DNA from 2 places in the Bradyrhizobium sp. 45 genome. Region 1 is predicted to be linked to the other one. Evidence: riboswitches for the same ligand, from Rfam matches in the RefSeq annotation. Region 1 holds a riboswitch; the other holds the start of a gene.
The links. Region 1 has a riboswitch for S-adenosylmethionine ahead of IVB42_RS22435 (homoserine O-acetyltransferase). Riboswitches for the same ligand answer to the same signal wherever they lie in the genome.
Positions count from the first base shown of each region.

Region 2: it holds a riboswitch for S-adenosylmethionine, as region 1 does, so the genes downstream of both, IVB42_RS06740 (O-succinylhomoserine sulfhydrylase) here and IVB42_RS22435 (homoserine O-acetyltransferase) in region 1, are expected to answer to the same signal.

Region 1 covers NZ_JADPIX010000122.1:437,754-441,566, forward strand. The annotation lists gene IVB42_RS22425 (histidinol-phosphate transaminase) at 1-769, opposite strand, end outside; gene IVB42_RS22430 (chorismate mutase) at 805-1,653, opposite strand; SAM riboswitch at 1,858-1,937, shown strand; gene IVB42_RS22435 (homoserine O-acetyltransferase) at 2,028-3,230, shown strand; gene metW (methionine biosynthesis protein MetW) at 3,243-3,813, shown strand, end outside.
Region 2 covers NZ_JADPIX010000049.1:45,791-49,603, forward strand. The annotation lists gene IVB42_RS06730 (PAS domain S-box protein) at 1-350, opposite strand, end outside; gene IVB42_RS06735 (2'-deoxycytidine 5'-triphosphate deaminase) at 528-1,634, opposite strand; SAM riboswitch at 1,745-1,824, shown strand; gene IVB42_RS06740 (O-succinylhomoserine sulfhydrylase) at 1,895-3,091, shown strand; gene IVB42_RS06745 (SGNH/GDSL hydrolase family protein) at 3,146-3,813, opposite strand, start outside.

The DNA.
Region 1 (3,813 bases):
TGGCCGGCGTCGACACGTTGAAGGGACCCCGGATGCGGTTGACCGCGTCGATGATGTGCTCGGGGCCGAACATCCAGCCGATGCGCAGCGCCGCAAGACCATGGATCTTGGAGAAGGTGTGGGTCACCACCGTGTTTTCGGTGGTCGCGACCAGCTCGATCCCCATCTCGTAATCGTTGCGCGAGACGTAGTCGCAATAGGCTGCGTCCAGCACCAGCAGCACGTGCGAGGGCAGGCCGGCGCGCAGGCGCTTGACCTCGTCGAACGGCACATAGGTGCCGGTCGGATTGTTGGGGTTGGCGAGCCAGACCAGCTTTGTCTTCGGCGTCACCGCCTTGAGGATGGCGTCGACATCGCAGGTGAGGTTCTTCTCGGCCGCGATGACATTCTTCGCGCCGACCGCCATGGTCGCGATCGGATAGACCAGAAAGCCGTGCGTGGTCGAGATCGCCTCGTCACCGTGGCTGAGATAGGTGTGGGCGAGCAGGTTGAGGATCTCGTCCGAGCCGGCGCCGCAGATGACGCGGTTGGGATCGAGCCCGAAGGTGCGCCCGATTGCTTCGCGCAGCACGCGCGAGGTTCCTTCCGGATAGTCTTCCAGATGATCCGCCACCTGCTTGAACGCCTCGATCGCCTTCGGCGAGGGCCCGAACGGCGTCTCGTTGGCCGAGAGCTTGAACACCTTGCGGCCAGGCTCTGCCACCGGGGTCTTGCCGGGCGTGTAGGGCGCAATATCGAGAATGCCGGGATTCGGCACGGGGCGGGACATCTTCAACTCCGGAGTGGGCTTAAGCGGTTCGCGACTTACGATTTCGACCCGGTCGGGGGCACCGTATAGCGCGTTGCGTGGCTGCCGACGAGGGCCGTGGAGCGCACCGAGGCCCCCGCTTCGATCAGGGCAGCCTTGATCTTGTCGATGCTGCTTGTCGCGGTGACCGAGACCAGCAGCGCGGCGCCGTCGAAGGCGGTGTCGGGCACCGCCACGATCTCGGCGAGCGGCGACAGGGCGCGCGCGACCTCCGCATTCCACCCAGAGACGCGTACGCTGAAGGTCTCGACCTCCGTCACCAGCGCGCTGTCGGCGACGCGCGAGACCGCGAACACGGGCAACGCCGCCGGATGGTCGGCGCGCTCGACGAAGGGCAGCCGCGCGATGATCTTTGGCGCGCCAGCTTCTTCCAGCGACAGCCACCACGGCGTGCGGCTCGAGGTCGCCGAGACCAGCGCCAGATCGCCCTTGGACTTCGCGACGGCCTCGACCGCCGCCTGCGCGCTGAAATGCGCGACGTAAGGCACGGTGAAGCCGAAATGGAATCGCGCGGAATCGCGCATGGCCGGCTCGCTCGCCGAGATGTCGGCGTGGACCGAGAACGGGGCCTGGACATAGGTGAAGGTCGCGATGATGACGCGCCAGATGCTCTCGACCGTGTCGAGCGGCAGGATGCCGCGATGACGCTGCACGAGGTCGCGCATCATGGAGGCCTCGCGTGCCGGGCGGAACGCCGAGCCGACCTCCTGGGTCTGCTTCACCTGGATCAGGCGGTCGATGATGTCGCCGCGTTGCATCAGCAGGCGATGCATGCCTTCGTCGATCGCGTCGATCTCCTTACGCAATTCCTGGAGTGATGGTGGCGCGGGCGGACGTTGGGACATGTCTGACAGGTGCTGCTGAGAGGCTTTCCAATGCGGATCAGTCGAGCCGTCACCGCTGTGATGGATATCCTGATTAGGCAGTCGGGGCTGCGAAAGCAAAGAGAAATGCAAAGAGAAATCGGGCCCTTTCCGCCCGTGGCGCGACAGGCGAATTTGGCTGATCCGGGCCGTGACTTGACGAAAACCGTCCAAGACGGTAGTTTTTACCCGTTCCGTGGTCATTTGAGCCGGCCGGCTTGCAGCCACGTTAAAAAACTCGCTAAACAGGCCGGGGACGCTTTCGATCCCGGCCGAACCTATCGTTCAGGCCGGGTTTTTCATGGCCTGATGTCAATGCGGTCACTTCTACGATCGCAAACGAGGTCGATGGTCAGATGGTTGGCGTCCAGTCCATTCCGAGTCCCGCGATCACCGCCGACGAGCGGTCGCACGAGGTGGATCATCCGAGTTCGCACGTCGCGCAGTTCGGCTCGGAGCAGCCGCTGCGGCTCGACTGCGGGGTCGATCTCAGCCCGTTCCAGATCGCCTACCAGACCTACGGCGAGCTGAATGCCGATCGCTCCAACGCGATCCTGATCTGCCATGCGCTGACCGGCGACCAGCACGTCGCCAACGTGCACCCTGTCACCGGCAAGCCCGGCTGGTGGGAGACCTTGGTCGGCCCCGGCCGGCCGCTCGATCCCAACGAATATTTTATCATCTGCTCCAACGTGATCGGCGGCTGCATGGGCTCGACCGGCCCGGCCTCGATCAATCCCGCGACCGGCAAGGTTTGGGGGCTCGATTTCCCCGTCATCACCATCCCCGACATGGTGCGCGCGCAGGCGATGCTGATCGACCGGCTCGGCATCGACACGCTGTTCGCGGTCGTCGGCGGCTCGATGGGCGGCATGCAAGTGCTGCAATGGACTGCGGCGTATCCGAGTCGCGTGTTCTCCGCGCTGGCGATTGCCTGCTCGACACGACACTCGGCGCAGAACATCGCGTTCCACGAGCTTGGCCGTCAGGCGGTGATGGCCGACCCCGACTGGCACCATGGCGGCTATGCCGATCGAGGTATCCATCCGCATCGTGGCCTCGCTGTCGCCCGGATGGCGGCGCACATCACCTATCTCTCCGACGCCGCGCTGCATCGAAAATTCGGGCGGCGCATGCAGGACCGCGAGCTGCCGACTTTCTCTTTCGACGCCGACTTCCAGGTTGAGTCCTATCTGCGCTACCAGGGCTCGTCCTTCGTCGAGCGCTTCGACGCCAACTCCTATCTCTATCTGACCCGCGCGATGGACTATTTCGACATCGCCGCCGACCACGGCGGTGTGCTGGCGAAGGCGTTCGCGGGAATCCAGACCCGCTTCTGCGTGGTCTCCTTCACCAGCGACTGGCTGTTCCCGACCTCGGAATCGCGCGCGCTGGTGCACGCGCTGAATGCGTCGAGCGCGCGGGTGTCGTTCGCCGAAATCGAGACCGATCGCGGTCACGACGCCTTCCTGCTCGACGTGCCCGAATTCCTTGATATCTCCCGCGCCTTCCTGCAATCGGCAGGCAAGGCGCGCGGGCTCACCGCCAATAATGCTTAAGGACGGCTAGTCATGTCTGTACAGGAAGCGTTGCCGCTGGGCGGCCTTGCGACCGGGCAGCCCGGTGATTTTCGCGCGGACCATGTGCTGGTGGCCAACATGGTCAAGCCGGGCTCGAAGGTGCTCGACGTCGGCTGCGGCGAGGGCGACCTGCTCCAACTGCTGGAAACCCGCGGCGTCGACGGCCGCGGCATCGAGCTGTCGCGCGAGGGCGTCAACCGCTGCGTCGCCAAGGGTCTTGCGGTGGTGCAGGGCGATGCCGACACCGACCTCGTGAATTATCCGGATGACGCCTTCGACTACGTGATCCTGTCGCAGACGTTGCAGGCGACGCGGCAGCCGAAAGTGGTGCTGGAGAATTTGCTGCGCATCGGCCGCCGCGCCATCGTGTCGTTCCCGAATTTCGGCTTCTGGAAGATGCGGCTCCAGCTCCTGATCGGCGGCCACATGCCGCGCACGGAGAACCTGCCGGCAAGCTGGTATGACACCGCCAACATCCATTTCTGCACCATCAAGGATTTCGTCGAGCTCTGCGACGCGATCGACGTCAAGATGGAACGTGCCGAGGCGCTCGACCTCTACG
Region 2 (3,813 bases), on a different contig from region 1:
ATCGCCACCGATCCCTGCACCACTCCAGCGGCGTCCCGCACCAGCGCAAAGGTCATCTCGATGTAGAGCTTGCGTCCGTCCTTGTGCAGCGCGCGGGTCAGTGTCGGCTTGCCCGCAAGCTTCATCGCGCCGCTGGCAAGCGCGGCCTCAAAACCTTTCCAGTGCGCGGCGCGCAGATGTTCGGGAATGATCAGGTCGAGATTCTGGCCCAGCGCTTCGTCCGCCGAGAAGCCGAACAGTGCGGACGATGCGCGGTTCCAGCGCATGATCGTGCCGGAGCGATCCGAATAGATCAGCGCGTCGGCGACGTCGTCGAGGATTCTTGCGTCGAGTTCGGATTGATCTGTCATTTCGCCACCTCGGACGTAGCCCGGATTCACTTCCCATCTTGACACAGATTCGGTGTCATCGCCCGACTTGATCGGGCGATCCAGTATTCCAGAGGCGGATGTGATCGAACCAATAGGCTACGGCGTACTGGATGCCCCGGTCAAGCCGAGGCATGACAGCGGAAGGTGAGGCTATCCCTACACCCGGAAATGCTTGCTCAGCTTCAGGCCCTGCGCCTGGTAGTTCGAGCCGATGCGCTGGCCGTACATCGCGTCGGGGCGGGCCAGCATCTTCTCGTAGACGAGGCGGCCGACGATCTGGCCGTGCTCGAGGATGAACGGCACCTCGCGCGAGCGCACTTCGAGCACGGCGCGCGAGCCTAGCCCGCCGGCGCCGGCATAGCCGAAGCCGGGATCGAAGAATCCGGCATAATGCACGCGGAACTCGCCGACCAGCGGATCGAACGGCACCATCTCCGCGGCGTAATCGGGCGGCACCTGCACCGCCTCTTTCGACGCGAGGATATAGAACTCGCCGGGATCGAGGATCAGGCTGCCGTCGGGACGGGCCGAGATCGGCTCCCAGAAGTCCTCGACGGAATAGCCGGCGCGGCGATCGACGTCGATGACGCCGGTGTGGCGCTTGGCGCGGTAGCCGACGAAGCCGCCGCTCTTCTCGCCGGAGAGATCAACAGAGACGGCGACGCCGCCGGTGAGGTCGGCATCGTCGATATCGACGAGACGCTCGGTCGCGTGCAGCGCCTCGAGGTCGTCGATGTTGAGGATGGCATCGCCGGTGCGGAAGCGCACCTGGCTCAGGCGCGAGCCCTCGCTGACCAGCACCGGAAACGTCTTCGGGCTGATCTCGGCATAGAGCGGGCCGTGATAGCCGGCACCGATCATGTCGAAGCGGCGGGTGCCGTCGGCGATCACGCGGGTGAAGACGTCGAGCCGGCCGGTCGAGCTCTTCGGGTTGGCGGCCGCGACGATTTCCGGCGGCAGCGCGAGGCTTTCAAGCAGCGGCACGATGTAGACGCAGTTGGTCTCCAGCACCGCGCCGTCGGCGAGGCTGAACTCGTGCAGCTTCAACTCGTCGATGCGCTCGGCGACCGTGGCGCCGGGACCGGGCAGGAAGCTGGCGCGAACGCGATAGGCGATATCGCCAAGACGCAAATCGAGGCTCGCCGGCTGGATCTGGCTTTCGACGAAGTCGTAAGCGGGCAGGATGAGACCGCCCTCCGCCATCGCCGCGATCATGCGGTCGGGCAGGATACCATTGGCGTCGGCGGCGACCGTGAACGTCAACCCGGGGTCCTCATCAGGGATCAAACACATCCCGACATGCGGGAAATATGAGCGTTTTACGGCTATCCGATGGACGTCTTGACGGAAAGGGCATTGCGGAATATGAGCATGACTTATCCCGTGGTGATTTGAGCCGGCCGGCTTGCAGCCACGTTAAATAAGTCGCTAAACAGGCCGGGGACCTCTGTGATCCCGGCCCGTGGAGATATTCCAGGCCGGTTTTTTTGTGACCATTCTCGATGGTCACTTCAGGAGGTCCTATGTCGAAGTCCCCGGCGCCAACCGCCCACTACCGTCCCGAAACTCGCCTGGTTCATTCCGGCACCTTACGCTCGCAATATGGCGAGACGTCGGAGTCGCTGTTCCTGACCCAGGGCTACGTCTACAACAGCGCTGAGGAGTGCGAGGCGCGGTTCAAGGGCGAGGACCCCGGCTTCATCTATTCACGCTACTCCAATCCGACCATCTCGATGTTCGAGCGCCGCATGATCGAGCTCGAAGGCGCCGAAGCGGCACGTTCGGCCGCGACCGGCATGGCCGCGGTGACGACCGCGATCCTGGCGCCGCTCAAGGCCGGCGATCACGTCGTGGCCTCGCGCGCGCTGTTCGGCTCGTGTCTCTACGTCGTGCAGGATTTACTGCCGCGCTACGGCATCGAGACCACGCTGGTCGACGGCCTCGATCTCGACCAGTGGCAGCGCGCCATGAAGCCGAACACCAAGACGTTCTTCCTGGAGAGCCCGACCAATCCGACGCTCGACGTGCTCGACATTCCCGGCATTGCCGAGATCGCGCATAGTGGCGGCGCGCGGCTCGTCGTCGACAACGTGTTCGCCACCCCGATCTGGCAGAGCCCGCTCGCGCTCGGCGCCGACGTCGTGGTCTATTCCGCGACCAAGCACATCGACGGCCAGGGCCGCTGTCTCGGCGGCATCATCCTGTCCTCGGAAGCGTTCATCGCCGAGCACATCCACAATTTCATGCGCCAGACCGGCCCGTCGATCTCGCCGTTCAACGCCTGGGTCCTGCTCAAGGGGCTGGAGACGCTCGCCGTGCGCGTGCGCGCGCAGACCGAGACGGCGGCGCGCATCGCGGACGTGCTGGCGAGCCATCCGAAGATTTCGCGGCTGGTGTTTCCCGGCCGCGCCGATCATCCGCAGGCTGCATTGGTGAAGAAGCAGATGCGCGGCGGCTCGACGCTGGTCGGCCTCGAGGTCAAGGGCGGCAAGCAGGCGGCGTTCCGCGTGCTCAACGAGCTCAAGCTCGCCAAGATCTCGAACAATCTCGGCGACGCCAAGAGCCTCGTCACCCATCCCGCGACCACGACGCATCAGCGTTTGAAGCCGGAGGACCGCGCCGCGCTCGGCATCAGCGAAGGATTCATCCGCTTCTCGGCAGGCCTCGAGCACGCGGACGATCTGATCGAGGATCTGACCGCGGCGCTGGAGAAGGCGTGAGTTATTGTCGTCCCGGCCTAGTGCGCAATTGCGCATGGGGGCCGGGACGACAAGTCACATTGGCCGGTACGTCCGCACGTCCGCGGGCACGTTCACGCCGAGCTTGATCTGGCCGACGGAGCGAATGATGTCGTCGCCGAGGAGCTGGGCGAAGCAGGCATAGCCCCAATCGTTCATGTGCAGTCCGTCGGCGATCACGAAACTCTCGACCGGAAGCGATTGCTTCTCGTGCCAGTCGCGCATCACCTCGAAGCGCGGGAAGATGCCGACGTGACGGAGCTCGGCGACCTTGCCGAGCAGCTTCACCATCTTGCCGGCGCTCTCGGCGCGCTGGTTGACGGCGGGCGAATATTGCGGATCGACCAGCACGATGTCGGTGCCGCCGGTGGCCTGGATGCGAGCGATGCCGTCCTCGACCAGTTTGGCGGTCTCGCCAGGATCGAGATTGCGCAGCACGGCATTGGTGCCGACCTGCCAGATCACCAGATCCGGATGCACGTCGATCACCTCTTTCTGGAGACGCTTCATCATCTCGGGCGCATCCTCGCCGCCGACGCCGGCATTGACGACGGTGATGTCGGCGGTCGGATAGTGCCGGTGCAGCTGCGCGGCAAGGCGATTGGGATAGTTGAACTCCGGCGAGCTCGCGCCGAATCCCGCGGTCGACGACGAGCCGAACGCGACGATGACGACGGGCTGGCCGGCGACGAGCTTGCCCGCGA